Regions from separate parts of the Mesorhizobium sp. LMG17149 genome, predicted to be linked through region 1. Evidence: predicted binding sites of a transcription regulator. Region 1 holds the regulator's gene; each other region holds the start of a gene.

Region 1 (7,616 bases):
CGTCGATGGCCAGAGTCGCGTTCATCTCGGTGCGCATGATCGGACGCAGATCGTGGACACCCGAAATCGAAACGACATGGCGCACGCGCCGCGCCACATCGTCCGCCAGAGGCGTGGTTGTCGTCACCATCCGGCTGGCAAGATGGCCGCCGGCCGAATGTCCGGTCAGCATCAGCGGCCCGTCGACCATTGCCGCCGCCTTGCCGATCGCCACGCCGATCTCCTGGACGATGCCGGCGATGCGTAAGTCCGGGCACAGCGTGTAGGACGGCATCGCCACGGCAAAGCCGCTGCTGACCGCACCATTGGCGAGATGCGACCAGAAACTCTTGTCGAACGCCTTCCAGTAACCGCCATGGATGAACACCACCAACCCTTTGGGCGTGGCGCTGGGGAGGAAGAGATCGAGCCGATTGCGTCGCCCATCGCCATAGGTGATGTCGAGCCGTGCCCGGCCCTGCGCCGAGAGTGCGTCACGAAACGCTTGCGCAGGCTCCACCCACGCGGCCGGCCATCGGTCGCTGCCGGCGATATTCGCACCGTTGGCATAGGCATCATCCCAATCGACGATGTGACGTTCGAACATCTGCGCCCTTCCCCAAAAACGGCATCGCTGTTCCGCTAGCAATGGCCACCGCCACGCCATGCGTCAATGCTCTAGGGCAAAAACATTTTAGGCTTGAAACAAATTTCGACTGGTGCGATCCTGCCCGCACGAACAGCCGACAATGGGAGGTCTGCTGTGCTGCCCGAAGCCTGCAAATGGTCACCCCGTTCGGGTGGCGTCGAGCAAGGCGCGACTTGCGGCACGAAGCCTCCTCAAAAAAAGCAGGACCTTCAGATCACTGGTCAGGCGCCTCGCGCACTGGCCGTCCAGCAGACAGGAGAGCGGCGACATGCTTGGGCCTTCAGCGCATATCGACACGTTCACGCGCGATCACCTGCCGCCGCCGGAGCAATGGCCTGAAATCCTGCTCGACGGCTTCGACTATCCCGAACGCCTCAACGCCGGTGTCGAACTGACCGACAGGCTGGTCGAGAAAGGCCTGGGCGACCACACCGCGCTGATCGGCAATGGCCGCCGCCGCACCTACAAGGAACTGTCCGACTGGACGAACAGGCTGGCCCACGCGCTGGTCGAGAATTATGGGGTCGAGCCCGGCAACCGGGTGCTGATCCGTTCGGCCAACAACCCCGCAATGGTCGCCTGCTGGCTGGCTGCCACCAAGGTTGGCGCCGTCGTCGTCAACACCATGCCGATGCTGCGCGCCGGCGAACTCGCCAAGATCGTCGACAAGGCCGAGATCACCGTCGCGCTCTGCGACACCAGGCTGATGGACGAGATGACCGCCTGCGCCAAGGACAGCGCATTCCTCAAGCAGGTCATCGGTTTCGACGGCACCGCCAACCATGATGCTGAACTCGATCGTGCCGCTCTCGACAAGCCGGTGACGTTCACCGCAGTCGACACCGGCCGCGACGATGTTGCCCTGCTCGGCTTCACCTCGGGCACAACAGGCGTTCCGAAGGCGACGATGCATTTCCACCGCGACCTGCTGATCATCGCCGACGCCTACGCCCGCGAAATCCTGGAGGTGACGCCGGACGACATCTTCGTCGGCTCGCCGCCGCTGGCCTTCACCTTCGGCCTTGGCGGACTCGCCATCTTCCCGCTGCGCTTCGGTGCGGCGGCGACGCTGCTGGAGCAGGCGACGCCACCCAACATGATCCACATCATCGAGACCTACAAAGCGACGATCTCTTTCACCGCGCCGACTGCCTACCGCGCCATGCTGAAGGCCATGGATGAAGGTGCCGACCTGTCATCGCTGCGCGTCGCCGTTTCGGCCGGCGAAACCTTGCCTGCTCCCGTTTTCGAAGAGTGGACACAAAAGACCGGAAAGCCGATCCTCGACGGCATCGGAGCCACCGAGATGCTGCACATCTTCATCTCCAACCGTTTTGACGACATGAAGCCCGCGTCGACCGGAAAGCCGGTGGGCGGCTACGAGGCGCGCGTCGTCGATGACGAGATGCGCGAGGTGCCACGCGGCGCGACCGGCAGGCTTGCGGTGCGCGGACCGACCGGCTGCCGCTACATGGCCGATGACCGGCAGAAGGAATACGTGCGCGACGGCTGGAACCTCACCGGCGATACCTTCACGCAGGACGAGGACGGCTTCTTCCATTTCGCCGCCCGCTCCGACGACATGATCGTCAGCGCCGGCTACAACATTGCCGGACCCGAGGTCGAGGCCGCACTTCTGTCGCATCCGGATGTCGCCGAATGCGCTGTCATTGGCGCCGAGGACGCCGAGCGCGGCCAGATCGTCGAGGCGCATGTCGTGCTGGTGCAGGGCGTCGCGCCCGACGCCCTCACCACCAAGCGCCTGCAGGACCATGTCAAGGCAATGATCGCGCCCTATAAATATCCGCGATCGGTAAAATTCATCGCCGCCCTGCCCAAGACCCAGACCGGCAAGATCCAGCGCTTCCGGCTGCGCACGGAGAAAATCGATTGAGCGAGCCATACGATCCGGCGTCCGAAGGCGCCCAGATGTCGTTCAAGGAGCGCATGTCCTACAGCGACTACCTGCACCTGGAGAAAGTGCTGGAGGCCCAGACGCCGCTGTCATCGGCGCATGACGAGATGCTGTTCATCATCCAGCATCAGACCTCCGAACTCTGGATGAAGCTCGCTCTGCACGAGATCGGCGCCGCGATCCGTTCCATCCGCGCCGACCGGCTCGAGCCGAGCTTCAAGATGCTGTCGCGCGTTGCGCGGATCTTCGAGCAGCTGAACAATGCCTGGGATGTGCTGCGGACGATGACGCCGAGCGAATACACCGAGTTCCGCGACGCGCTCGGCCAGTCCTCGGGTTTCCAGTCCTGGCAGTATCGCGCCATCGAGTTCATGGCCGGCAACCGCAACCTGGCCATGCTCGGGCCGCACAAGCACCGGCCCGACCTGAGCGGAAAGCTGGAAGCGATCCTGACCGAACCATCGCTCTACGACGAAGCGCTGCTGCTGCTTGCGCGCAACGGATTCGACATCGGTGCCGATGCCAGGCGCACGGACTGGCGTGAGACGCGAACCGAGAACGAAGAGGTGCTGGTCGCCTGGCAAACCATTTACCGCGATCCGCAGCGCTACTGGATGTTCTACGAACTGGCAGAGAAGCTGGTCGACTTCGAGGATTATTTCCGCCGCTGGCGCTTCAACCACGTCACCACGGTTGAGCGCATCATCGGTCTGAAACGCGGCACCGGCGGCACGTCGGGTGCTTCGTATCTGAAGAAGATGCTCGAGGTGGTGCTGTTCCCGGAACTGTGGACGGTCCGCACCCGGCTCTGACATCGTCGAAATGAAAACAGCGACACGCGGCGGCGGAACACCCTTCGCGAACAACCGGGGACTGACTGACCATGAGTGGATTTCCTGATCTCGCCGCAGTCGAAGCGATGGATGCCACAGATCCGCTGCGGGCCATGCGCGACCGTTTCATTCTGCCGGAGGGGGTGATCTATCTCGACGGCAATTCACTGGGGGCAGCGTCTCATGCCGTTTTCGGCGAGCTGCAGCAGGCGGCAACCCAGGAATGGGCCCAGGACCTCATCCGAGCCTGGAATACGGCCGGATGGTTCGAGATGCCGATCGAACTCGGCGATCAACTCGGACGCCTGATTGGAGCCGCGGCCGGCCAGACCGTCGTCTGCGACACGACGTCGACCAACATCTACAAGGTGCTGCATGCGGCGCTGGAGATGCGGCCGGGCCGGTCGGTCATCGTCGCCGAGGGTGACAGTTTCCCCACCGACCTGTACATCGCCGAAGGCGTGGCCTCGACACGGGACGGCGTCCTGCTGCGCCTCGCGGGCGTCGACGCGCCCACCATCGAAGAGCTGATCGACGAAAACGTCGCGGTGGTGCTGGTCAACCACGTCAACTACAAATCGGGTGAACTGCGCGACATGGCGGCGCTGACGCGCAAGGCTCATGCGGCCGGAGCGCTGATCGTCTGGGATCTATGCCACACCGCCGGCGCCCTGCCCGTCGAGCTCGATCAGGCAAATGCCGATTTCGCCATCGGCTGCACTTACAAGTACCTCAACGGCGGTCCGGGCGCACCGGCCTTCATCTATGTCGCGCAGCGCCATCACGGCGATATCAGCCAGCCGCTCAGCGGCTGGTGGGGCCATGCGCGGCCCTTTGCCTTCGAACGGGGGTATGTTGCCGGCACCGGTATCCGCCGCTTTCTGTGCGGCACCCAGCCTGTCCTGTCGATGCGGGCGCTCAAAGGCGCGCTTGTCATCTGGAACGACGTCGACATGGCGGCATTGCGAAAAAAGAGCGTCGCGCTGACGGAACTGTTCATCCAGCTCGTCGAAGCAAAGTGCGGCGCCTATGGCCTCACGCTGGAGACCACCCGCGACGCGACCAGGCGCGGCAGCCAGGTGTCGTTCCTTCACGATCACGGCTATCAAATCATGCGGGCGCTGATCGAGCGCGGCGTCATCGGTGATTTTCGCGCGCCATCGACCATCCGTTTCGGCTTCACGCCGCTCTATGTCGGCTACAAGGATGTGTGGCTGGCGGTTGAGGTGCTGGAGGATATTCTGCGCACGGGCGCATGGAAGGACCAGCGTTTCGCCGTCAAGGAAGCCGTTACCTGACGCAACGATCTCCGCGATTTGCCGTCGCCGCCCTCACTGCCCGGCAGATGACGGAGGGCTGAATTCCAGCCACAAATGCCAACAGACGTTGGCGTTTTGGCTCCGTTTCGTTCACGGCAAACGAACGTCCCGAAGATTGATAGCGTCCCTTGTGGAGGTCGATCGGCAGATGATGCCAAGCCTTGGGTCGAGGATGAGCCACAGGTCATTAACCATAATGGTTTCAATGTGAGCAGGCGCATTGCCGTGGTTGGCGCCTGTCGATCGCGACCCGCTGGCAAGCCCAAATAATTTCAGCAGCCTTAACAAATTCATTAAACTTTAAACGGTTGCAGAACACAACTGGAACAGATAGTGTTTGTTCTGGGTTTGTTTTTCGATTCTGGTTTCAGGTAATCTGGGGGCCGCCATGCTGACACGCAAGCAACATGAACTGCTGATGTTCATCCATGAACGCCTGAAGGAGAGCGGCATTCCGCCATCCTTCGACGAGATGAAGGAGGCGCTCGACCTTGCCTCCAAATCCGGGATTCATCGGCTGATCACCGCACTTGAGGAGCGCGGCTTTATTCGCCGGTTGCCCAACCGGGCACGGGCGCTGGAAGTGCTGCGATTGCCGGACTCCATCGCGCCCGGCCTCAACGCGGCAAAGAAGTTTTCGCCAAGCGTCATCCAGGGCAGTCTCGGTCAGGGTGGTGCCCTTGGCCGGCAGATCAAGCCGGCGCCTTCGCGGATGCCCTCGCCCGGCAATGATGACGATGCGGTCTCCGCCGTGTCGATCCCGGTCATGGGCCGTATCGCCGCCGGTGTGCCGATCGATGCCATCCAGCATCAGACGCATTCGATCTCCGTGCCGCCGGACATGATCATGGGCGGCGCCCACTATGCGCTGGAGGTCAAGGGCGACTCGATGATCGAGGCCGGTATCTTCGACGGCGACACCGTCATCATCCGCAATGCCGACACGGCGAACCCCGGCGAGATCATCGTGGCGCTGGTCGATGAAGAGGAAGCGACGCTGAAGCGGTTCCGCCGCAAGGGCGCTTCGATTGCGCTCGAAGCCGCCAATCCGGCCTATGAAACCCGTATTTTCGGCCCAGACAGGGTCAAGGTGCAAGGCAAGCTCGTCGGCCTCATCCGCCGCTACTGAGGCGGCTGCGGGTTGGCCGCTGGCTTCTCGGGTTTCTTGAAGGGTGCCAGCCCCCTCGCCTCACGAGAGTATTTGCGTTGCGTGTGCCAGGGCCGATATGGGCTGTTCACCGCGAAGCTGATTGTCGCCGGCGTGGTCGCCGATTGGCGATCGAAGAAGACGGCGGCACTGCCTTTGCGAGCCAGTTGCCGCTTGGTGATGACGAGAACCAGCGGATTGTGACAGGCGTCATAGGCGGTGGCGTCATTGATGACGATCAGCTCGGCGAAGCCGCAGGCTTTCCAGGTGTCCTTGCGGTCCTCGACATAGGCAATGATCGCACCGGACATATGCCTGGCCACGCAAACGCCTGAGGAGCAATAGAACGGCGATCCCGGCGGTAGCTCAACGGCGTCCGCGACGTCGAATTGCCCATCGCTCTTGTCGAACACCTCTGGCACGACGATGGTTTCTGATGTCAGGGCGCGTTTCCAGTTGTCGACGGTGAATTCGTTCGGCCGTTCCCGGCTGACGGCAAGCTCGCCGCCACCGATCGGCAACGCCACCAGCCGGGCGTCTTCCGAGATCAGCACATCCGGCGTGCGCGTATCCGAGACGGTCAGCAAGCCTGCCAGCGCGAATGGCAGAGCAGCGAGCCGCAGCCAAGTTGTCGCCATCGTCGCGATGACCAGGGCAATTGTCACCAGCAGGACAGATTGCTGCGAAATCAGCCCAACCCCATCGACAGGCGAACGTTCGGAGATCCAACCCGATATGGCGATCATCACCGTCAGACCCTTGCCCATCAGGTAGAGGGCCGGCCAATCCAATCCGAAAGGCATCAGCAGCGCGCTTGCGACAGCCAGGAACATGACGACGGTAACGATCGGCATAACCGCCAGATTGGCGAACAGGCTGAGCGGCGACACACGCTGAAAATGCCAGATGGCAAACAGCGTCGTGGCGCTGCCGGCGATGATGGAGGTCATGGCAAGGCCGGTTGCCGCGAGCACGAACTTTCGCGTCAGGAAACCGGGCATGGATCGCTTTGGGGGCGGCGGTCTTGCTTTTCCCGCGCGGTGATCGGCCCAGCCGGCATAGGCGCCGACCAGAGCCGCGGTCGCGGCGAACGACATCTGAAAACTCGGGCCGACCACCTCATGCGGCGACACCACGATGACGGCGATCGCCGAGATCGCCAGATTGCGCATGGTGAGTGCTGCTCGATCGAACAGCACGGCAATCAGCATCACCGCCAGCATGATGAAGCTGCGCTCGGCGGCAACGACGACTCCAGAGATGATGAGATAGGCCGCGATCGAGAACAGTGCGGCGACGGCGGCATACTTCTTGACCGGGCGACGCGCGGAAAAGTCGGGAAACAAGGCGAAGGCGCCGCGCAGCAAGCCCATGATGGTGCCTGCGACCAGCGCCATGTGCAGTCCCGAAATCGAGATGATGTGGTAGATGCCGGTACGTCGCATCGCCTCATTGATGTCATCGGGAATGCCGGCGCGCACGCCGACGATCAGCGCCGCGGCGATCTCGCCTTCGGCGCCGCCGACGCTCGCCCTGATATGGTCGGCGATGGCCTCGCGGGCATTTTCCACGCTAGAGGAAATTCGGGCCGGCAGCGGCATGTCGCCATCATCGCTGACGACAAGCTTGGGGTTGCCGAGAAAGAACCCGCTGCCGCCGATGCCGGCAAAATAGCTGTCGAAGGAGAAATCATAGCTGTCCGGCCGCACCGGCCCAGTCGGCGGCAAAAGCTTGGCATATCCAGTGATGAGGGAGCCTGCGGTCACGTCAGCCG
Region 2 (7,616 bases), on a different contig from region 1:
CGGCAGCGCGTAGGCCATCACATAGTCCCCAGGCTTGGTGCCGACCGAACCGTGGCCGCCGGCGACGATGACCACGAACTGGCGGCCGTCGGCCACCGTATAGGTCATCGGCGTCGATTGCCCGCCGGCCGGCAGCCGCGCCTGCCACAGCTGCTTGCCCGACGTCAGGTCGTAGGCGCGCAGATAATCGTCGACCGCGGCCCCCAGGAAGGCGACGCCACCGGCGGTGATCATCGGCCCGCCGATGCCGGGCACGCCGACCTTCAGTGGCAGCGGCAGTGGCGTCATATCGTAGACGGTGCCGTTGCGGTGCTTGTAGGCGATCTTGCCGGTCCTGAGATCGGCGCCGGCGACATAGCCCCAGGGCGGCGCCTGGCAAGGAATCCCAAGCGGCGACAGGAACGGCCCCATCACCACCGCATAGGGCGCGCCCTCGTTGCGGTTCAGCCCCTGCTCGCTGCCGCGCCCTTCGTCCGGCGGCGGCACCTGATCGCGCGGGATCAACTGCGATTTGAACGCCAGGTAGGTCGGCATGCCGAACAGCACCTGCCGGACCGGGTCGACTGCGACGCCACCCCAGTTGAAGGTGCCGAAATTGCCGGGGTAGATCAGCGAACCCTGGACGGAAGGCGGCGTATAGCGCCCCTCATAGCGCAGGCCCTGGAATTCGATCCGGCAGGCCAACTGGTCGAACATGGTTAGGCCCCACATGTCGGCGCCGGTCAGCGGCTTCGGCATGAAGGTGAGATCGGAGACCGGCTGCGTCGGCGCTGTGTGGTCGCCTTCGATCGCGCCGCCGGGCGCCGGCACTTCGTTGACCGCAATGACCGGCTCGCCGCTGCGGCGGTCGAGCACATAGAGATCGCCCTGCTTGGTCGGTCCGACCAGCGCCGGCACCACCGTGCCGTCGGGTTTGGTGATGTCGATCAGGCTCGGCTGCGCCGGTACGTCCATGTCCCAGAGATCGTGGTGCACGGTCTGCCGCACCCATCGCACCTGTCCGGTGTTGAGGTCGAGCGCGGTGATCGACGACGAGAACTTCTCGACATTGGCGCTGCGCCCGGCGCCGAGCTGGTCCGGCGTCTGGTTGCCGAGCGGCACGTAGAGCAGACCGAGCTTCTCGTCGGCGCTCGGCGTCGACCACATGTTGGGCGAGTTGGCGGTATAGGTCTGGCCGGCCGCCAGCGGCGTCGTCTGGTCCGGATTGCCGGAATCCCAGTTCCACACCAGCGCGCCGGTGGCAGCGTCATAGGCGCGGATGACGCCGGACGGCTCCTGCGTCGAATAATTGTCGTTGACCGCGCCACCGACGATGATCTTGCCGCCTGAGATCAGAGGGGCCGAGGTCGAGTAATAATAGCCCGACTTCGGATAGGGCATGTTGGTCAGAAGGTTCAGCGTGCCGCCCTCGGCGAAAGCCGGACAGATCTGCCCGTTGGCGGCGTCGAGCGCGATCAGCCGCGCGTCCGAGGTCGGCAGATAGACGCGGGTCGCACAGGGCTGCCCGGCGGCGCCGGCGGCATCGGCGTAATAGGCCACGCCGCGGCAGGTCTGGTGCTGGCGGTCCTTGTCGAGCTTGACCTTGGGATCGAAGCGCCATTTCTCCTTGCCGCTCGCGGCATCGATGGCAATGGCGAAATTGTGCGGCGTGCAAATGTAGAGCGTGTCGCCGATTTTAAGCGGCGTCACCTGGTAGGTGGTCTCGCCGACATCGTCGGGACCCTTCACATCGCCGGTCTGGTAGGTCCAGACGGGCTGCAGCTTGGCGACATTGTCCGGTGTGATCTGGTCGAGCGGCGAATAGCGCTGGCCGAACTGCGTGCGGCCGTAATAGTGCCATTCGCCGGCCGGCACATCATTGCCGAGATTGGCGTTGGCGACCACCTTGTCGGTGCCGAGTTCGCCGGCAATGTCCTTCGGATCCGAAGTCATCGAATAACCGGCGACGGCCAGTGATGCCAGCACGGCAAGGATCAGCGGCGCGCGTGCGTCAGGGCCGACAAGACCCCGCCTCGCCCACGGCGTCAGCAGCCACAAGGCGAGAAGCACGATGATGCCGCCGCGAGGCCCGAGTTCCCACCAGTCGAAGCCGGTTTCCCAGACCGCCCAGGCCAACGTGCCGAGCACGATCACCGCGTAGAGCCACAGTGCGGTGGACCGGCGCCGGTAGAGCAGCCAGGCGGCGATCAGGAAGGCAAGGCCGGCAACGACATAGTACCAGCTGCCGCCCAGCATCGCCAGGCGGATGCCGCCGCCGCCGAGTGCCAGGCCGATGAGGAAAAGAATGAGGGAAGTGATGGTGACAGCCAAGATGATACTCCTTCGACTGTTGCGCTTCGCGGCGCGGCCATGGCAACCCGGCATTGCGTCGCTGCCCGAAGCACAACTTTCTCCCGACGGTCCCGCCTGTCAAGCACGGGCCTCAAGCGCAGGTGGTAATGGTCCATCGCAATTGGGACAACATCACCGCGGTGAGAGCGCAGGGCAGCAATCGGGCACTTTAGCGGAACAAAACGTAGACAGTTCTGGTCTTTCCCCACCGAATCACTACATTCGGGGCAATGTCCGGCTTTTCCGAAGACATGCCCTTTTTCGACGAACCCAATGCGCGGCCCACGGCCCCGTCGGGCATCGCCGCGCGCGCCATGGCTGCCCGCAGCGGCCATAACGATGCGCGCGACTATCTCAAGGGGCTGAACCCCGAGCAGCGGCTGGCGGTGGAAACCACCGAAGGGCCGGTTCTGGTGCTGGCCGGAGCCGGCACCGGCAAGACCCGCGTGCTGACCACCCGCATCGCTCACATCCTTTCAACCCACAAAGCTAAGCCCTGGGAAATCCTCGCGGTGACCTTCACCAACAAAGCCGCGCGCGAGATGAAGATCCGCATTGGCGTGCTGATCGGCGAAGGCAATGTCGAGGGCATGCCATGGCTCGGCACCTTCCACTCGATTGGCGTGAAGCTGCTTCGCAGACATGCCGAACTCGCCGGTTTGCGCTCCGACTTCACCATCCTCGACACCGACGACGTCGTGCGGCTGATCAAGCAGCTGATCCAGGCCGAAGGTCTGGACGACAAGCGCTGGCCGGCCAAGCAGTTCGCCCAGATGATCGACGGCTGGAAGAACAAGGGGCAAGGCCCGGCCGACATCGCCGAGGGCGACGCCCGCGCCTTCGCCAACGGCAAGGGCCGCGAACTCTACAAGGCCTATCAGGAGCGGCTGAAGACGCTGAACGCCTGCGATTTCGGCGACCTGCTGTGCCACCCGATCCGCATTTTCCGCGCCAATCCGGATGTGCTGAAGGAATACCACAAGCGCTTCAAATACATCCTCGTCGACGAGTACCAGGACACCAACACCGCCCAGTATATGTGGCTGCGCCTCCTGGCGCAAAGGCCGCAAGGCAAGCCGATCTCCCCCCTTGAGGGGGAGATGTCCGGCAGGACAGAGGGGGGCGCCTCGCGCCGACAGGCTGGAGGGACAGCGCCCCCCTCTGTCGCCTCCGGCGACATCTCCCCCTCTAGGGGGGAGATCGGGCGCTCTTCGACTGACACCCGCGCCACCGTAAACATCTGCTGCGTCGGCGACGACGATCAGTCGATCTATGGCTGGCGCGGCGCCGAAATCGACAACATCCTGCGCTTCGACAAGGATTTTCCCGGCGCCACCATCATCCGGCTCGAGCGCAACTACCGCTCGACCGCGCACATCCTTGGCGCCGCCTCCCACCTCATCGCCCACAATGAGGGCCGCTTCGGCAAGACGCTGTTCACCGACCGCAACGATCCCGAGGACGGCAAGGTGCATGTCCATGCCGCCTGGGATTCCGAGGAGGAAGCCCGCGCCGTCGGCGAGACCATCGAGACCTACCAGCGGCAAAAGCACAATCTCAACGACATGGCGATCCTGGTCCGCGCCTCCTTCCAGATGCGGGAGTTCGAGGATCGCTTCGTCACGCTCGGCCTCAACTACCGCGTCATCGGCGGCCCGCGCTTCTACGAGCGCATGGAAATCCGCGATGCACTGGCCTTCTTCCGCGTCGTCGCCCAAGGGGCCGATGACCTCGCCTTCGAGCGCATCGTCAATGTGCCCAAGCGCGGCCTGGGCGAAGCCACCATCCGCCAGATCCACGACACGGCGCGTGCGCTGCGCATCCCGATGCTGGAGGCCGCCGCCAAGCTCGCCGAAAGCGACGAGCTGAAGCCGAAGCCGCGCGCCGCACTGCGCGAGGTCGCGGCCAATTTCGAGCGCTGGCAGAAGGCGCTGGAAACCACGCCGCACGCCGAACTCGCCGAGACCATTCTCGAAGAGAGCGGCTACACCGACATGTGGAAGAACGATCGTTCGGTCGAAGCGCCCGGCCGGCTGGAGAACCTGAAAGAACTGATCCGCTCGATGGAGGAGTATGAGTCGCTGCGCTCCTTCCTCGAACATGTCGCACTGGTCATGGATGCCGAGCAGAACGCCGGGCTCGACGCCGTCTCGATCATGACGCTGCATTCGGCCAAGGGCCTCGAATTCGAGACCGTCTTCCTGCCCGGCTGGGAGGAAGGCCTGTTCCCGCACCAGCGCGCGCTGGATGAAGGCGGCCGCTCCGGGCTGGAGGAAGAGCGCCGCCTCGCCTATGTCGGCCTGACCCGGGCCAAGAAGAACCTGCATCTGTGGTTCGTCTCCAACCGCCGCATCCACGGCCTGTGGCAGTCGACCATTCCGTCGCGCTTCCTCGACGAACTGCCGGAAGCCCATGTCGAAGTCGCCGAAAGCGGCAACAGCTACGGCGGTTATGGCAATTCCTACGGTGGCGGTTCTTTTGCTTCCGGCCGCGGTGGGCAGGGCGCGGGACGGCAAAACCCCTATGGCGCCTCGCGCTTCGACACTGTCGGCGCCGACAGCGAAAAATCCGGCGCCTTCTCCAACACCTATGCGACGCCGGGCTGGCAGCGCGCGCAGGCCAACCGCACCGAGGCGACCGACCGCAACTGGGGCTCGCGCTCCGGCCACCAGGTCGAGCGCATCGGCTATGGCGAGACGGACAGCGGCTACGGCGCCGGCCGCACCTCGGTCAAGGGCCGCACCATCGATGGCGAACTGGTCGCCAAATCCGTCGCCGACAAGCCATCGCCCTTCAACGTCGGCGACCGCGTCTTCCACCAGAAATTCGGCAACGGCAACATCTCGGCCATCGAAGGCAACAAGCTGACCATCGACTTCGACAAGGCCGGCCAGAAACGCGTTCTGGACGGGTTTGTCGCGGCGGTGTGAAGATGGCGTTTTCCCGCGGACAGCTCCCACCTTCGTCATCCACGGGCGGAGCAGGAGCGAAGCGACGTCGCGGAGACCCGAGGATCCATGCCGTGACCTTGGCCGTGGAGTGCAGCTGAGCAGAATTCTCCACCGTAGTGACGCGTTGAAGTCGCGGCATGGATCCTCGGGTCTGCGCTGCGTCGCTACGCTCCTTGCTTCGCCCGTCGATGACGAAAACGATGAGCGCCGGCGCCAATCGTCAAGGCATGCGGTCCGCCAACGAAACAGCCCTCACCTGTACCGCGCCTGGTTCCACTTATGCCCCAGCAGCGACAGGATGATGATCAGGCCGTTGAAGAACTGCACGTAGAAGCCGCTCAACCCCGCCGCGACGACGCCGGTCTGGATGAAGGACACGGTGACGGCGCCGATCGCTCCACCGACCACGGTGCCGATGCCGCCCCAGGTCGGCGTACCGCCGACGAATACCGAGGCCAACACCGGGAGGAGATAGCCGTCGCCGGCCGTCGGCCACCAGGTGAAGTTGATCATCACCGAGAAGGTGCCGGCGAGCGCCGCTCCGATGCCGACGAAGACGAACACTTTCACCCGCACGCGCTTGACGTCGATGCCCATCTGCTGGGCGCTGTCGGGATTGTCGCCGACCACCCTCACCTGCGCACCGAAGCGGTGGCGGTTGTAGAGCATCGCCGACAGCACGACGAAGCCGATGGCCCAGAAGATCTGCACCGGAATGCCCAGGAGCTGGCTTGAGAAGATCGTGTAGGCCCAGCTGTCGCTGAGGCTGGTCAGCGCCATCGACTTGCCTTCGTTGATGATCTGGATCAGGCCGCGCAGCAGGAAATTCATGCCGAGCGTGGCGATCAGCGACGACAGCCCGCCATAGACCACCAGCGACCCGACCAGGAAGCCGAGCAGCATGCCGGTGACGAGTGCGGCGGCGATGCCGAGGAACGGATCGTAGCCGGCCTGCACGACCAGCGCGAAAACCCATGAGGCAAAACCCATCGTCGCCGGAAACGACAGGTCGATCTCACCGCAGGTGACGACGAAGACCAGCGGCACCACCACGAACAGCGCAACGGGGAGCGTGGTCAGCACCGAGCGGTAGAGATACCAGGTGGTGAAGACGGTCGGGTTGGCGATCATGAACACCGTCATCATGACGATGAACACGGCGAGCGTGCCGAGCGCGGCACGGTTGTCGAGGATGAAGCCGCGCATCCAGTGATCGGAAGGGTGTTTCCACTCTTTCTGGGCACTGGGGCGGGCAATGCCGGCGGACGGCTCGTGCAGATCTGGCTCCATGGTCTTGCTCATCGTGCTCTCTGCTCCGCGTCGCCGGCATCGTGCAGTCCGGCCAATCCGCCGGGATGCGCGACCTCTTCCATGAAGTTGATGAGATCTTCGGCCGACTTGACCTCGCTGCGGTCGGTCGTCAGTGCGACCTTGCCGCGATCCAGCACGACGAAGCGATCGGCGATGTCGAAGACATGATGGATGTTGTGGCCGATGAACAGGATCGAGCGGCCGCTCGCCCGCACCTGGCGCACGAAATGGAACACCTTGGCGGTTTCGGTCAGCGACAGCGCCGTCGTCGGCTCGTCGAGGACGATCAGCTCGGCCTGCTTGTAGATGGCGCGGGCGATCGCCACGCCCTGGCGTTCGCCGCCCGAAAGCTGGCCGACGATCGACTGCGGCGTGAACACTTTCGAGGTGAAGCCGATCTCGCGCATCAGCCGGCTTGCCTCCTCGATCTCCTTGTTGACCCTGAGAAAGCCCAAGAAGCCGGTCAGCTCTCGGCCCATGAAGATGTTGCGGACGATGGTCTGCTGCACGGCCAGCGCCCGGTCCTGGAACACCGTCTCGATGCCGGCCTCGCGGGAACGCGCGGCGCTCCATCCGGTCACCGGCTTGCCGCGCACGAGGATTTCGCCGCTGGTCGGCTTGACCACGCCGGACAGGATCTTGATCAGCGTCGACTTGCCGGCGCCATTGTCGCCGAGCAGGCCAACGACCTCGCCGCGGTCGACGCTGAGATTGACCCCGCCCAGTGCATAGACCTGGCCATAGGATTTGCTGATGTCGCGCAGTTCGATGAGGCGTTCTGCCATCGGATCCTCGCTTTGATTGTCTCGTGCCGGCTGCGTCGCCAGCGGTCCCGCCGGCCGGGGCCTGAGATCCCGGCCGGCGGCTTGGGAGGTCAGCGCAGCGCCTGCTTGGCGAGCTCAGCGACGATCTCGTAATTCTCGGGCGTGACGAAGCCGGCGCCGGTGTCGACATTCATCGGCGCCAGCCCCAGCACCACCTGCTGGCAGAGGCTGAGGATCGGCAGATAGCCCTGCAGGAACG
Region 3 (7,616 bases), on a different contig from region 1:
GCGTCGCCGGATCGCTTTCAACCGGTTTCTAATTTGCTCGTAAACCATGACGGTCCGTGCGATGGTCATTTTCGCACTGCAGCATCGACCCGAGCTTCGCCGGGTGATCGTCAGGCAGGCCGTCAGGACGACAATGCGAATCCACATCGGCTGCGAGATGAGCTTCGACTTTCCGCAGGAAACGCCGCTCATCGCGATGCTGAATGTGCATTATTCGCGTGCCTCCGATCTCGAGCGGCCGGATTTCCTGATTTCCAACCCGCCGGTGCCGATCGAAAGCTATCGCGACAGTTTCGGCAATTGGTGCAACCGGTTCGTCGCGCCGCCCGGGCGTTTCACCTTCGGCACCGACGCGGTGATCCGCGATCCCGGCACTTTCGAGATGGGCGATCTGATGGCCTGGCAGCACGAGGTTCGCGACCTGCCGGCGGACACGCTGCTGTTCCTGCTGCCCAGCCGTTTTTGCGAAAGCGACCTTCTGGCTGATGAAGCGTGGCGGCTGTTCGGCAACACGCCGCTGGGCATTCCGCGCGTGCAGGCGGTCTGCGACTTCGTCCACAACCACATCGTCTTCAACTACGGCAATGCTCGGCCGACACGCACCGCTGCGGAAGCGTATCGCGAACAGAGCGGCGTGTGCCGAGACTACGCGCATCTCGCCGTCACCTTCTGCCGGGCGCTCAACATCCCAACGCGCTACTGCACCGGCTACATCAGCGACATCGGTATGCCGAAACCATGGGCGAGCATGGATTTCTGCGCCTGGATGGAAGTCTATCTCGGCGGCCGCTGGCATGTCTTCGACCCGCGCAACAATGCACCGCGCATCGGCCGCATCCTGATCGCCTCCGGCCGCGACGCCGCCGACGTGCCGCTGACCCATATATTCGGCCCGGGAACGCTTGCCGGCTTCAAGGTGTGGACCAGCGAGATCGTCGAGTAGTCGCCGTTTTCCATAGGCCGATCTCTCTCATGATCGCTGGCTTGGACGACCCGACATTCGCGCGGTGTGATGCCTGTGGAGCTTTAGCGGCCTGGCCGCTAGACTGCGCCTTGAATGGGAACAAATGCCATGGCCGGGCACGGCGGCTCAAAAAAGGTGATCTACGCGGCGCTCGCCGGCAATTTCGCCATCGCGCTGACCAAGTTCGCCGCCGCCGCCTTCACCGGCAGTTCGGCGATGCTGTCGGAGGGCGTGCATTCGCTGGTCGATACCGGCAATGGCGGCCTGCTGCTCTACGGCATGCACCGCGCCGCCCGCCCGGCCGACCGGACGCATCCGCTCGGTCACGGCCGCGAACTCTACTTCTGGAGCTTCATCGTCGCGCTCCTCGTCTTCGCGCTGGGCGCCGGCGTGTCGTTCTACGAAGGCGTGATCCATATGATGGCGCCGGAGCCGGTCGTCAACGCCGAGGTGACCTACGTCGTGCTCGGCCTTTCCTTCCTGTTCGAAGGCAGTTCGTGGTGGGTGGCGCTGAAGGAGTTCCGTCAGCAGAAGGGCAAGCAGGGCTGGCTGCGGGCGGTGCAGTCGAGCAAGGATCCGAGCGTCTACACCGTGCTGTTCGAGGACAGTGCAGCGCTTCTCGGCCTGATCGTCGCGTTCGCCGGCATCCTGGCGGCGGAAGTTCTGGAGATGCCGGAACTCGACGGCGCCGCCTCGATCGGCATTGGGCTGATCCTGGGCGCGACGGCGATCTTCCTGGCCCGCGAAAGCAAGGGCCTGCTGATCGGCGAGCCGGCATCGCCCGAGGTGCAGATGAAGGTGCTGGCGATCGCCCAGCAGGATCCGGCGGTGCAGCGGGCGAACGGCGTCCTGACCGTCCATATGGGGCCGGCAGAGATCGTCGCCGGGCTCAGCATCGAGTTCGAGGACCATTTGACGGCGCCCGAGATCGAAGCTTGCGTCGAGCGCCTGGAGGCGCAGCTGAAGAAGGAAATGCCGGAGATCACGCGGCTGTTCGTCAAACCACAGGCGGCAGGCACCTGGGAGCAGCGGCGCAAGCTGATCGAGACCGCATCCGATCCGGCTCTGGACTAGCGCTGCGCCATTGCCTGGCTGGCTTGACCCGCTAGATTATCGGGATTCAGGAGGAACGAAGATGAAGATCGACGGCGGCTGCCACTGCGGCGCCATCACCTACGAGGCGGAGGTCGATCCGGAAAAGACCACGATCTGCCACTGCACGGATTGCCAGCAACTGACCGGCACGGCTTTTCGCCTGACGGTTCCGGCGCCGGAAAGCAACTACCGCATCACCAAGGGCACGCCGAAAATCTACATCAAGATCGTGGCGAGCGGCGCCAAGCGCACCCAGGCCTTTTGCGCTGACTGCGGCTCGCATCTTTACGCCACGTCTGTCGGCGATGGCCCCAAGGTCTATGGGATTCGCGTGGGGACCGCGCGGCAGCGCCAGGATTTGATTCCAACACAGCAGAAATGGCACCGCTCGGCGCTGCACTGGCTGCCTGAATTTCAGGGCATGACCACGTTGGAGGAGCAGTAGCGCCGGTCCGGCACCGCGCCTCAATCGTCGCCTTCAACGACCCTCAGCCTGAGCTGCCCGGTTTTCGAATCGGCAACGCGCGCGCCAGTATCGACCTTCGCGGCGGGAGCCCGTGACGCTGCGTCCGCGGCGGCATCGCCGTCGGGCTGCGCGCCGAATTCCAGTGCCTCGATCTTCTGGCCGCGCTTGGTGACCTTCGACGTCGAAACCAGGATGTCGTCGATGTCCTTGGCCGACTGACCGAAATGCACCTGCAGCTTGCGCACCCGCTCGTCGACGCGCGCGACATCCTCCATCAGCCGGATGACTTCGCCCTGAATCAGGTGCGCCTGTTCGCGCATGCGGGCATCCTTGAGGATCGCCTGGATGACCTGGATCGACAGCATCAGCAATGACGGCGAGACGATGACGATTCGGGCGCGGTGCGCCTTGTGGACGATCGCCTCGAAATTCTCGTGGATCTCGGCGAACACTGATTCCGACGGCACGAACATGAAGGCGGTGTCCTGCGTCTCGCCCTGGATCAGGTATTTTTCCGAGATATCGCGGACATGGATCTCGATGTCGCGGCGGAAGGCCTGCGAGGCGGCCTTCTGCAGGTCGGCGCCATCGGCGGCGCGGATGGCATTCCAGGCCTCGAGCGGAAACTTGGCGTCGATGGCCAGCGACGGCGCGCCGTTCGGCATCTTCACCAGGCAGTCAGGACGGCTGCCGTTCGACAGCGTCGCCTGGAATTCATAGGCGCCGTGCGGCAGGCCGTCGGCGACGATCGCCTCCATGCGAGACTGGCCGAAAGCACCGCGCGTCTGCTTATTGGAGAGGATCGCCTGCAGCTGCACGACCTGGCCGGCGAGCGACTGGATGTTGCCCTGCGCGACATCGATGATGGCCAGCCGCTCCTGCAATTTGGCCAGGCTCTCATGCGTGGATTTGGTCTGCTCGGTCATGGTCTGGCCGAGCCGGCCGGTCATGGCGTCGAGGCGCTGGCCGATCGACTGCGTCAGCTCCGCCTGCCGTGCGCCGAACACTTCGGCGATGGCGCCCATACGACCCTGCATTTCGGCCTGGCTTTGCAGAATGCCGGCCATCCGCACTTCCGCATCGCGGGCATGATCGGCGGCTTCCGCAGCCGCGACGGCGCGCGCCTTCGCCGACCGCCACAGCGCAATGACCAGCGCCACGAACAGGGCCAGAAACAGCAAAGCGCCGAAGGCCAGCGCATGGCCGAGCGTGACGGTTGTGGCGCCAAGCCGGGCGACAGGTTCGGAAAGGATGGTGCTCAAATCATTCATGTGGACAGCATAAACGATTCGCGCTGCCGGCACAGATCAAAACGTGAACGAGCCTCCAGCCTACCGGTTGACGCTTTTCTCTGGAGGTCTTAGGTGGAACGCCATGTCGATCAAGCCGCTCATCATCCTTCCCGACCCCATCCTGCGCCAGGTTTCCAAGCCGGTGGAGCGTGTCGACGCACCTTTGCGCAAATTAGCCGACGACATGCTGGCGACCATGTATGACGCGCCGGGCATCGGATTGGCGGCAATCCAGATCGGCGAGCCGCTGCGCTTGCTGGTGATCGATCTGGCCAAGGAAGACGAGACGCCGGCGCCGCATGTCTTCATCAACCCGGAAATCCTGGAGAGCGCCGACGCGCGCTCGGTCTATGAGGAAGGCTGCCTGTCGATCCCGGATTATTACGCCGAGGTCGAACGCCCGGCCTCCGTGCGGGTCAAATATGTCGACCGCGACGGCAAATTGCAGGATATGGAGGCCGAGGGCCTGATGGCCACCTGCCTGCAGCATGAGATCGACCACCTCAATGGCGTCCTGTTCATCGACCACATCTCGAAGCTGAAGCGCGACATGGTGGTGAAGAAATTCAAGAAGCTTGCCAGGGACAAGGCGCCGGGCAAGCTGGCGGGATAGGGCCATGCCCCTTCGCGTCATCTTCATGGGTACGCCGGAGTTTTCGGTGCCGACTTTGCGCGCGATCGCCGAGGCTGGCCATGAGATATCAGCCGTCTATACCCAGCCGCCGCGCGCCGCAGGACGGCGCGGGCTGGAACTGACGCCATCGCCGGTGCAGCGCGAGGCGGAGCGGCTGGGCATTGAAGTCCGGGCGCCGGTTTCGCTCAAGGGCGAGGCCGAGCAGGCCGCTTTCCGTGCCTTGCAGGCCGACGTCGCCGTGGTCGTCGCCTATGGCTTGCTGCTGCCGAAGGCGGTTCTCGAGGCGACCCGGCTCGGCTGCATCAACGGCCATGCCTCGCTTCTGCCGCGCTGGCGCGGTGCCGCGCCGATCCAGCGCGCCATCATGGCCGGCGACCTGGAAAGCGGCATGATGGTGATGCGCATGGAAGAGGGGCTGGACACCGGCCCGGTCGGGCTGGTTGAAAAATGCGCCATCGAACCCGATATGACAGCCGGCGATCTGCATGATCAATTGATGAGTGTCGGTGCTGCCTTGATGGTGGAAGCGCTGGCGCGACTGGAAAGGAATACCCTGACATTCACCACACAAGCTGTGGATGGGGTGACCTACGCCAAGAAAATCGATAAATCCGAGACTCGCGTGGACTGGACTCGCTCAGCAAGTGAGGTCCACAATCATATTCGCGGCCTGTCACCCTTTCCCGGCGCGTGGTCGGAGATAGGAATTGGCGGCCGCCAGGAGCGGCTGAAACTGCTTCGCTCGACGCTGTCGCAAGGCCTGTCGCTTTGGGAAGAGTTGGGCGAGTCGGGAGGAATTCTCGATGACCGGCTGACGGTCGCCTGCGGGGCAGGCGCGATCAGGCTGGTCGAAGTTCAACGCGCGGGCGGAAAGCCCGCTGCCGCGTCGGAGTTCCTGCGCGGGGCCAAGATCGAAAAAGGACTGAAATTCTCATGAGCATGATGTCGATACGCGCGGCAACGCCGCGGGATCGCGAGGCCATCCGCCTCGTCGAGGAACACGCTTTCGGCCAGCAGGCGGAGGCCGGTCTGGTCGACGCGCTGGTGACCGGCGGCGACGCTGTTGCCGAACTGGTGGCGGAAGAGGACGGCCAGGTGGTCGGTCACATCCTGTTTTCGCGGCTGTTCGTCCAGAATGGCGGCAAGACTTTCGCGGCCGTGGCGCTGGCACCGCTGGCGGTGGAGCCCTCGTTCCATGGCAGCGGCATCGGCGGCGCGCTGATCCGCGAGGCGCATATCCGCCTCAGGGATGCCGGCGAAACGCTGGCTGTGGTGCTCGGCGACCCCATCTATTACGGGCGTTTCGGATATAGCCACACGCGTGCCGAGAACTTCGAGAGCGAATACCAGGGCGAAGCGCTGCAGGCGCTGGCCTGGGGCGACGCGCCTGAGGCCGGCACACTGGTCTACGCCTCCGCCTTCACCGCTCTCGCCGCGTAGGCGAGAGCGTATAGCCGCCCGGCATGCCGCGTTTTCGCCTCGACATCGAATATGATGGCAGTCTGTTTGCCGGCTGGCAGCACCAGGCGGATCAGCCTTCGGTGCAACAGGCGATCGAGCGGGCGATCGAAAAATTCTGCGGCGAAGCGATCCGGCTGCGCGCCGCCGGCCGCACCGATGCCGGCGTCCATGCGACCGCGCAGGTGGCGCATGCCGACCTCGCCAAGGCGTGGCCGGGCGACAAGGTGCGCGATGCAGTCAACGCCCATCTGCAGGCGGCCGGGGCGCGCATCGCCATCCTGAAAGCGACGGTCGTCTCCGACAGCTTCGACGCCCGCTTCTCGGCCATCGGCCGCCACTATCTCTACCGCATCCTGAACCGCCGTGCCCCGGCCGCGCTCGACAAGGGCAAGGTCTGGTGGGTGCCGAAGCGGCTCGACGCCGGCGCCATGCACGAAGCGGCGAAAGTCCTGCTCGGACGGCATGATTTCACCACCTTCCGCTCGACCCAGTGCCAGGCCAACAGCCCGATCAGGACGCTGGAACGGCTCGATGTGAGCCGACAGGGCGACATGATCGAGGTCAGGGCTTCGGCGCGCTCATTCCTCCACAATCAGGTACGTTCGATGGTCGGCTCGCTCAAGCGCGTCGGCGACGGCGGCTGGACCGCGGCCGACCTGAAAACGGCGCTCGAGGCGCACGACCGCGCCGCCTGCGGCCAGGTGGCGCCACCCGACGGGCTGTTTCTCACCGATGTCGATTATCCAGTCGAGACGAGCCCGGACAGGCTCTGAACTCCGGCATCGTCCGGCACGGTGATGCCGAGCAGCGTCTGCAGGCCGAACAGCACCAGCAGCGAGGCGATGAACATGCTGACGAAAACGGCGGTGCCGACCGATGCGCCCCTGCCGATCGTGGCGTTGGTCATGCGCCAGGTCAGCACCATCGACAGGGCAAACAGGAACAGCGACACAAGGCTCGCAGCCTGGCTTGCGGACGACAGGAAAAGCCGGATTAGCGCCGAGGGCAGCATCAGCCAGGCGGTGATGGCCGAAGCCCAGTTGCTGGCGACAACGTAGTGGACGAAGCGGCCGCCTATGCCGGCGCGCGGCGCGATCAGGGCGAGCGCAATCAGCGGCAGCACCCAGGAGCCGATGTCGACCGTCGCCAGGCGCACCAGCATGCTGAAGCGGCCCGCGAAGGCGTCGGGATCGCCGATTTCGTTGGCGATGCCGACCCAGCCGACGATCAGCGCCGGTGCTGCAACGACAATGGCGAAGAAGGAATTCCAGAAGCCGTCGGCCGACAGGTCGAGCAGGCGCAGACCGTCGGCCTTGCCGAGCATCAATCGCCAGGCGCCCGTCAGCGAAGCTTGGGTTTCGTCCGCTGAAAGCATGCTGTTCAGCCCTGTCCGAACCAGTCTTCTATGAAGCGCTGGTAGATTTGCGTCAGCGTTTCCAAATCGGCAATGGCGACGCGCTCGTCGACCATATGCATTGTCTTGCCGACCAGCCCGAACTCGACCACCGGACAATAGTCCTTGATGAAACGCGCGTCGGACGTTCCACCGGAGGTCGACAGCGTCGGCTCCTTGCCGACCGCCGACTTGATCGAGCCGCGCAGCGTTTCGATAAGCCTGTCGTCGCGGGTCAGGAAGACATGGCTCGGCCGGTCGCGCCAGACGAGCTCGTAGTCGACCGGCGTCTTCTTGCCCTGCCGGTACTT
Region 4 (7,616 bases), on a different contig from region 1:
CGCCCATGACGATCGGCCGGTAACGGTCGAAGGTTCTTTGCCAGAAGATGACGTTGGCCACCGCCTTGTCGTCTTCCAGCGTCAAGAAGATCGCGTTGCCCTTGCCGGGGCGCTGCCGCACCAGCACGAGGCCGGCGACGGAGACGCGCCTGCCGTCGCGCACTGAAGGCAGGTTCGCATTGGGGGTGACGCCGGCGCGGTCGAGCCGCTCGCGCAGGAAGGCGACCGGATGCGCCTTCAGCGACAGGCCGAGCGCGCGGTAATCATGGATGACATGCTCGCCGAGCGGCATTTTCGGCAGCCTCGTCTCGGGCTCCAGCTCGCGCAGGCGAAGCGCCGGCTGGTCGAACAGCGGCAGCCTTTCGGCGGCGCTCTTGCCGTCGAGCGCGCGCACCGCCCACAAGGCTTCGCGACGATCGAGGCCGAGCGAGCGGAAGGCATCGGCCTGCGCCAGTTTTTCGATCTCCCCGACATCGAGGCCGGAGCGCAGCCAGACATCCCTGACGGATACATAGCCTGAGCCGCGCCGCTCGACGAAAACCTCCATGCGCTCCTTCGACAGGCCCTTGATCTGGCGGAAGCCGAGCCGGACGGCATGCTTCGTCTCGATGACGCCGCGCATGTCGGCATGGCGCGGGAGGATACGGGCCGGATCGAAAGGCGCTTTCTCCAGCGTGCAGTCCCAGACCGAGAAATTGACGTCGATGTCGCGGATGTCGACGCCATGGTCGCTTGCGTCGCGCACCAGCTGGGCCGGCTGGTAAAATCCCATCGGCTGCGAATTCAGGATCGCGGCGCAGAACACGTCGGGATAGAAGGTCTTGAACCAGCAGGAGGCATAGACGAGCAGGGCGAAGGAAGCGGCATGGCTTTCGGGAAAGCCATATTCGCCAAAGCCCTCAATCTGCTTGAAGCAGCGCTCGGCGAAGTCTCGTTGATAGCCTTTCTTGACCATCCCTTCGACCATCAGCGTTTCATAGTTTTTGATCATGCCACTGCGCTTAAAGGTGGCCATAGCGCGTCTTAGCTTATCCGCCTCACCGGGCGAGAAGCCCCCGGCATCGATCGCGATCTTCATTGCCTGCTCTTGAAACAACGGCACACCGAGGGTTCGCTCCAGAATGGCTTGAAGTTCCTTGCTCGGATACTCGACCTTCTCCTTTCCCTGCCGTCGACGAAGGTAGGGGTGCACCATATCGCCCTGGATAGGACCGGGTCGCACGATCGCCACTTCGATGACCAGATCATAGAATGTGCGGGGCCTGAGACGCGGCAGCATCGACATCTGGGCACGCGATTCAATCTGAAAGACGCCCAATGTGTCGGCACGGCAGATCATGTCGTAAACGCGGCTATCCTTTTGCGGAATTGTCGCAAGGGTCAGCCGCCGGTCATACTTGTCCCTTACTCCGTAGTGGGTTTCCAGCAGATCGAAAGCACGCCTCAGGCAAGACAGCATGCCAAGCGCCAGCACATCGACTTTGAGGATGCCGACATTATCCAGGTCATCCTTATCCCATTCGACCATCTTGCGTTCGTCCATCGCCGTCTTGACGATGGGCACGATCTCATCGAGCCGGTCTTTGGTGATGACGAAGCCGCCGACATGTTGCGACAGATGACGGGGAAAGCCCATGATATCGTTGGAGCGTTCGATCACCAGTTTTGCCAGCGGGTCGGTGCGGTTGATGCCGCCAGCGTGAGCCTCCTTCTCGCCAAGTTCGGAGGTCGACCAACCCCAGATCGTGCTCGCCAAAGCGCTTCTGACATCTTCCGACAGGCCCATTGCCTTAGCCACTTCGCGTAGCGCCGAACGGCCGCGATAGCTGATGACGGCTGCGGCCAAGGCTGTGCGTTTGGCGCTGTATTTATTGTAGATATAGGCGATGACCTCATCACGCCTCTCATGTTCGAAGTCGACATCGATGTCTGGAGGTTCGTCGCGCTCCGTTGAAACAAAGCGCTCGAAAAGAACGTCCAGAAGGCCAGGATCTACCTCCGTAATCTCCAGACAATAGCAGATGACGGAGTTTGCGGCGGAGCCGCGACCCTGACACAGAATGCCGACCTCTTCCGAACGCGCGAACCGAACGATGTCGCGAACGGTGAGAAAATAACGGGCGTATTTCTTCTGACCGACAATTTCGAGTTCGTGCCGGATGAGTCCTTCCACTTTGTCAGGGATGCCCTCGGGGTAACGTTTCCTGGCGCCCTCCCAAGTCAATCTCTCCAGTTCCGTCTGCGGGTCGACGCCTGCTTCGGTCGTCTCCTCTGGATAGTTGTGCTTCAGCTCCTCAAGGGAAAAACCCAGGCTTTCCGCAAACCGCAGCGTCTCGGCCAGCGCCTGCGGATGCCTGCGGAACAGGCGCGCCATCTCCATTGGCGGCTTCAGATGGCGCTCGGCATTGGCGGTGAGTTGCAGCCCGACCTCGGCGACGGGCGTGTTGAGGCGGATCGCGGTCAGCACGTCCTGCAGCGGGCGCCGTTCGGCCGTGTGGTAGAGAACGTCGTTGGTCGCCATCAGCGGAATACCGACGCTCTCAGCAAGCGCCGCGGCCTGCTCGATGCGGAAACGGTCATTGCCGGCGTAGTCGGGCGAAACGCCAAGCCGCAGGTTCCTGCCGAAGCGGCCTTTGAGGTCTCGAAGCAGGGGAAGACTATCTTGCGCGCCCGCCGACAGATCGGGCAGGATCGCCAGCGACATCAGATCCCCCCATTCGAGGAGGTCGCCGCGCTGGAGAAGGGTGGCGCCCTTTTCGCTCTCGTCGCGCAGATTGGCCTGGGTGAGCATGCGGCAGAGGTGTCCCCAGCCCTTGCGATCCTGGGGATAGGCGAGAATGTCCGGCGTGCCGTCCCCGAAAACCAGCCGGCAGCCGGGGTGATAGGAGAGTTTTTCGACCTTGGCCTGCTGCCAGGCGCGCACCACGCCGGCCACTGTGTTGCGGTCGGCAAGCCCGATCGCCGAGAAGCCCAGGAGCTTGGCCGCGACCACCAGCTCCTCCGGCTTGGAGGCGCCGCGCAGGAAGGAGAAATTCGACTGGATGCCGAACTCGGCATAGGGAATGACGGTCAGCGCGTTCATGCGAAGACACCATGCATGAACCAGCGCGGCGGTACCTGCGTGTTGCCGTAAAGACCTTGCCGGTAGAGCCAATAGCGGCGGCCATCGGCGTCCTCGATACGGAAATAGTCGCGCGTCGATGCCGCCTCGTCGCTTGGCGCTTCCCGCCACCATTCGGCGGCGATGCGTTCCGGCCCTTCGGCGCGCGTGACCCGGTAGAGCGCGCGCCGCCAGCGGAAGTTCAGCGGTGGTCCTTCCGGCATTTCAGTGGCCGGCACATCGATGGGTTCGGGCGAGCGGAACAGCCGGATTGGCCGTTCCGGCGGAAAAATGGTTTGTGGCGCCTGCAGCCTGCCGGGCTTTTTCGGCGGCGTGGTCCGGCGCGGCGCTTCGGTGAAGGGGATCGTGGCGACAGCACGCTCCGGCAGATGGCTCTCGACCGCGACCGGCCGGAGAACCGCGCCCTCGCCGAGCCGGGCGCGGATGCGGTCGGCGAACAGCGCGATATCGGCGCCATCGTCGATCGTTTCACCAGTCAGATCAGCCTGCTGCATGTCGAAGGTGGCTGCCGCCAACACCGAGAGCCGCACCAGATCGAAACCATAGCCGGCATCGATATCCTGCTCGAGCGCGGCCAGCCTCTCATGGAACAGTTTCTGGATCAGCATGGGTTCGCGCATCGGCCGCGAGGTGCCGATGGCGATGCGGCTGACGGCGCCGTCGACGCGAAAGAGCAGCAGCGCCAGCGTCCTGGCACCCTCGCCGCGGCGTTCGAGGTCGGTTTTCAAGGTCGCCGCCAGCATGCCCACCAGCCGTTCGATGTCCTCGGTCAGGGTGACGGGTTCGGCGAGGTGGCGTTCGACCGAAAGCGGCGCGACGGGAAGGCGCGGCGACACCGCTTCGTCGAGACGGCCAAGCGCCTGGTCGAGGCGCAGGAGCAGCAAGGCGCCAAAGCGGCGGGCGAGCGGCGCGCGCGGTGCCGCCATGACGGCGCCCGCCGTGCGCAGGCCTACACTTTCCAGGCTGGTGCGGGTCGCCGGCTCGATGCGCAGCGCGGCCAGGGGCAGGGGTGCCAGCAGCGCTTCCTCCTCGCCTGACACAATGATGCGGTCGCCGCAAAAGCGTGCCGCCGCCCAGGCCGCACCCGGTGTCGCGGCAAGCCCGGCGCGGACATCGAAACCCTGATGGAAGAAGCGCGACAGGATGTCGTCCAGCATGGCGCGCTCGCCGCCGAACAGATGGGTGCAGCCGGTGACGTCGAGAAACAGGCCGTCTGTCCCGTCCAGCGCCACCAGCGGGGTGTAGCGGTCGCACCAGTCGGCAAGGCCTTCGAGCAGTCGGCGGTCGGCTTCCGGATCCGCCTCGACGATGTCGATCGACGGATGCATGGCGCGCGCATCGGCGATGCCCATGTCGCGCTTCAGGTGCAGCGCCTCAGCCCGCTCGTCGAGGGCCGAGATGCGCTGCGCGTTGCGGTCGCGATGGCTGATCACGAGCGGCGGGTGAGAGAGGTGATCCGACGGCCGGGAACGCCAGGACCGCCCCAGACGCTGGCGCAGGATCCTTTCCGCCGCCAGATAGGGAAACCACAGGGACAGGATTCTTTGTCCGGTCTCTTCCCTCGCTCCCTTTTTCGTCGCCCCATCTTTCGTCGAATGCGCGTTCATCGGGGTTCCACTCCAGTGTGAATTGTCCAGGCAGGGCTGTGCGGCTCTTGCCGATGGTGAGGGCGAAGGCCGGGCGGCCGATCGAGCCGGCCAGCGGCCCGGCGATGGTGTCGCGCGGCACCGCCGGCGCCGAGGCGACGATGAGGCGGACAGGGGCGGCCGTCGGTTCGGGTTCGGCCGCCTGCCGCAGCAGGAACACCGGCCGGCCGGCCGCTTGCGCCCTTGCATGCAGCCGGCGTGTCGCGGTCAGGTCCAGCCGCTGCGGATTGCCGCGGATTTCCAGGATGACCGCGGCGAGCGCTGTCATCCGGGCCGCCTCCTCGGCGACCCACAGCGCATCGACAAGCCTTGGCGCCTCGGAAAACAGCAATTGCTCCGGCTCGATGCCGAACGAGGCGTGAAGCCCCCTTGCATAGGGAAAGCCGGCCTCGCGAAAAATCTCCGATGTGCCGATCCACAGCACCGGCAGCCCCGGCGTTTGCTTGAGGATCAGGCTGGTGAGCGACAAAGCGAAGCCGGCGACGGCCCCGGCATCGCGGGTTTCGCTGCCATGGATTTCACTCAGGGCGGCCTTCGGCAGGCCGCCGCTTAGGGCGGCGTCGAGGCGCTCGACACCGATAGGCAGAAACGCATCCGGCAACGCCGCGGCAATGCCACGCCGGACGATTGTGAGATCGGTGTTGGCGTCGGCATTAAAGGGCGCGGCGGCCGGCGCAGCCAAGCGCTCGGGCAGCGTTCCCTCGATTTTCGCGATCTGGCGGCGCAGGGCAAAAACAGTCTCCCGCGCCACGGCGGTCATCGCCATGACGGTCAGCTTCCACTCACAATTGTTCCTGTTATGTTCCCTATAGATTCCAGAGGGTGACCCAGGAGTCAAGCAGAGTCATGGGGAATTTATTCCTCTCGGCAGGGATGGCGCAGGCGCATCGGCCCGTTCATTTGCCGATTCCGGTGCGAAAGCCTATATGCCGGGATCAAAGGACAAAGCATGGCCCGCATCTACAAGACCCGCACCTGGCACGACGAACTCTCGCCCTCGATGGACGAAATGGAGTTCCTGGCGCTGGAGGCTTACGCGCATCTGCCGGAGGATTTTCGCAAGCTGACCGGCGAGATCGTCATCCAGATCGCCGAGTTTCCGACCGACGAGATCATGGACGACCTGTCGCTGGAGACGCCCTTCGACCTGCTCGGCCTGTTCGAGGGACGCGGCATCGCCGAACGCTGGAATCCGCAGACCGGCGAGGGCCCGAACCGCATCACGCTCTACCGCCGCGCCATCCTCGACTACTGGTCCGAGAACGAGGAAACGCTTGGCGACATCGTCACCCACGTGCTGATCCACGAGATCGGCCACCATTTCGGCCTGTCGGACGATGATATGGAGAAGATCGAAGAGGCGGCGGAATAGCCCCACACCTTCGTCATCCTAGGGCGGAGCAAGGAGCGAAGCGACGCAGCGCAGACCCTAGGATCCATGCCGTGATCTTGGTACAGTGCTCCATCGGTGCAGGACTGAAAGCTTACCATCCGGTTTCGGCGAAAACAGGCTCTAATCCTGATCTGCTATGCCCCTCGGCGAAGGTCACGGCATGGATCCTAGGGTCTCCGCAGTCGCTTTGCGACTGCTGCGCCCTAGGATGACGAAGGGAGTCGTGACAATGGAACGTCAGAGCTTTGAAAATGTCTGGGATGCGCTGGAAGATACTCCGGCCGAGGCTGCCAATATGGCCATGCGCTCCAATTTGCTGATCGCGATTGAACAGCGGGTGCGGAGCTGGAAAATTACCCAGGCCGAAGCAGCCGAGCGGCTCGGAATCACGCAGCCGCGCCTTAGCGACCTCTTGCGGGGCAGGATCGCGAATTCAGCCTGGACACGTTGATCAACCTTGCCACACAGGCCGGACTTACAGTGCGCCTTGATATTGCCGAGGCTGCCTAATCCGCATGCAAGGCGCTGTCCCTACCAGTCGCTGAGCTTCGTATCGGGTCCGTATTCCTGGCCGTCGATATCCTTGACCACGGCCTGGCCGCAACGCATCGTTTTGGCCTTCTTGTCGTAGGCATAGGTCGGCGAGCCGAACAGGTGCCAGCCCTTGTTCAGCGCCGCCGTCACCTTGTGGCAGAAGCTGGCATCGTCCGGAGCGGACAGAAAGCGGTAGAGTTTCATTGTTCAATTCCTGTCGTGAGTAGCCATAGCCCATCCATCGAGCATTTATGACCCGATGGCGGCTGCCTTCGCCAGCAGTTTTTCGGCCTGCGCCAGATGCAGGCGCTCGACCATCCTGCCGTTCAGCGCGATCACGCCCTTGCCGGCATTCTCGGCGAGCGCGAAGGCTTCCTTCACCGAGCGCGCCTCGGCCACGGCTTCCGTGGACGGCGCGAAGGTGCGGTTGGCGGCTTCGATCTGGGCCGGGTGGATGAGGCTCTTGCCGTCGAAGCCCATGGCCGCGGCTTCCGCGCATTCATGGGTGAAAGCGTCGAGGCTGCGAAAATCGTTGGAGACGCCGTCGAGCATGTCGATGCCGCCGGCGCGCGCGGCCAGCACCATCTGCATCAGCCATGGCACGAGGTAGCGTCGGTCAGGCGTTGCCAGAATGCCGGTCTCCTTGACCAGATCATTCGTTCCGGCAACGAAACAACTGAGCCGCGAGGCCGGGTCACGGCCAAGCTCGGCGATGGCGCCGATGTTGAGCAGCGCCTTGGGCGTCTCGATCATCGCCCACAGTTTCACGCTATCGGGGACAAAATTGTCGTCGAGCACATCGCCGGCCTCGAGCAGGTCGCGCGGCGTGTCGACCTTGGGCAACAGAATGCCGTCGGGCTCGCAGCCTGCGGCAGCCAGCAGGTCGTCGGCGCCCCATTCGGTTGCCAGAGCATTGATGCGC

The links. The regulator LexA, encoded in region 1, represses DNA repair genes until DNA is damaged. The targets are predictions, from matches to a motif close to TGTTCNNNNTGTGTTCNG.
Region 2: the regulator LexA is predicted to act here: its motif matches at 2,505-2,522, upstream of NP945_RS17040 (ATP-dependent helicase).
Region 3: the regulator LexA is predicted to act here: its motif matches at 3,829-3,846, upstream of NP945_RS12615 (DNA recombination protein RmuC).
Region 4: the regulator LexA is predicted to act here: its motif matches at 5,557-5,574, upstream of NP945_RS24305 (metallopeptidase family protein).

What each region holds. Positions count from the first base shown of each region.
Region 1 covers NZ_JANIFL010000004.1:447,994-455,609, forward strand. Annotated here, with positions in the region: gene NP945_RS11420 (alpha/beta hydrolase) at 1-586, opposite strand, end outside; gene NP945_RS11425 (AMP-binding protein) at 897-2,522, shown strand; gene kynA (tryptophan 2,3-dioxygenase) at 2,519-3,355, shown strand; gene kynU (kynureninase) at 3,427-4,674, shown strand; gene lexA (transcriptional repressor LexA) at 5,084-5,824, shown strand; gene NP945_RS11445 (ComEC/Rec2 family competence protein) at 5,818-7,616, opposite strand, start outside.
Region 2 covers NZ_JANIFL010000006.1:464,788-472,403, reverse strand. Annotated here, with positions in the region: gene NP945_RS17045 (glucose/quinate/shikimate family membrane-bound PQQ-dependent dehydrogenase) at 1-2,310, opposite strand, end outside; gene NP945_RS17040 (ATP-dependent helicase) at 2,562-5,261, shown strand; gene NP945_RS17035 (ABC transporter permease) at 5,535-6,584, opposite strand; gene NP945_RS17030 (ATP-binding cassette domain-containing protein) at 6,581-7,378, opposite strand; gene NP945_RS17025 (substrate-binding domain-containing protein) at 7,468-7,616, opposite strand, start outside.
Region 3 covers NZ_JANIFL010000005.1:99,061-106,676, reverse strand. Annotated here, with positions in the region: gene NP945_RS12630 (transglutaminase family protein) at 134-943, shown strand; gene NP945_RS12625 (cation diffusion facilitator family transporter) at 1,073-2,038, shown strand; gene NP945_RS12620 (GFA family protein) at 2,100-2,504, shown strand; gene NP945_RS12615 (DNA recombination protein RmuC) at 2,525-3,796, opposite strand; gene def (peptide deformylase) at 3,900-4,430, shown strand; gene fmt (methionyl-tRNA formyltransferase) at 4,435-5,388, shown strand; gene NP945_RS12600 (GNAT family N-acetyltransferase) at 5,385-5,891, shown strand; gene truA (tRNA pseudouridine(38-40) synthase TruA) at 5,915-6,685, shown strand; gene NP945_RS12590 (transporter) at 6,652-7,287, opposite strand; gene dapE (succinyl-diaminopimelate desuccinylase) at 7,293-7,616, opposite strand, start outside.
Region 4 covers NZ_JANIFL010000011.1:96,006-103,621, forward strand. Annotated here, with positions in the region: gene NP945_RS24290 (error-prone DNA polymerase) at 1-3,082, opposite strand, end outside; gene NP945_RS24295 (DNA polymerase Y family protein) at 3,079-4,554, opposite strand; gene NP945_RS24300 (hypothetical protein) at 4,496-5,533, opposite strand; gene NP945_RS24305 (metallopeptidase family protein) at 5,717-6,139, shown strand; partial or broken gene NP945_RS24310 (helix-turn-helix domain-containing protein) at 6,390-6,670, shown strand; gene NP945_RS24315 (DUF1737 domain-containing protein) at 6,692-6,898, opposite strand; gene NP945_RS24320 (CoA ester lyase) at 6,944-7,616, opposite strand, start outside.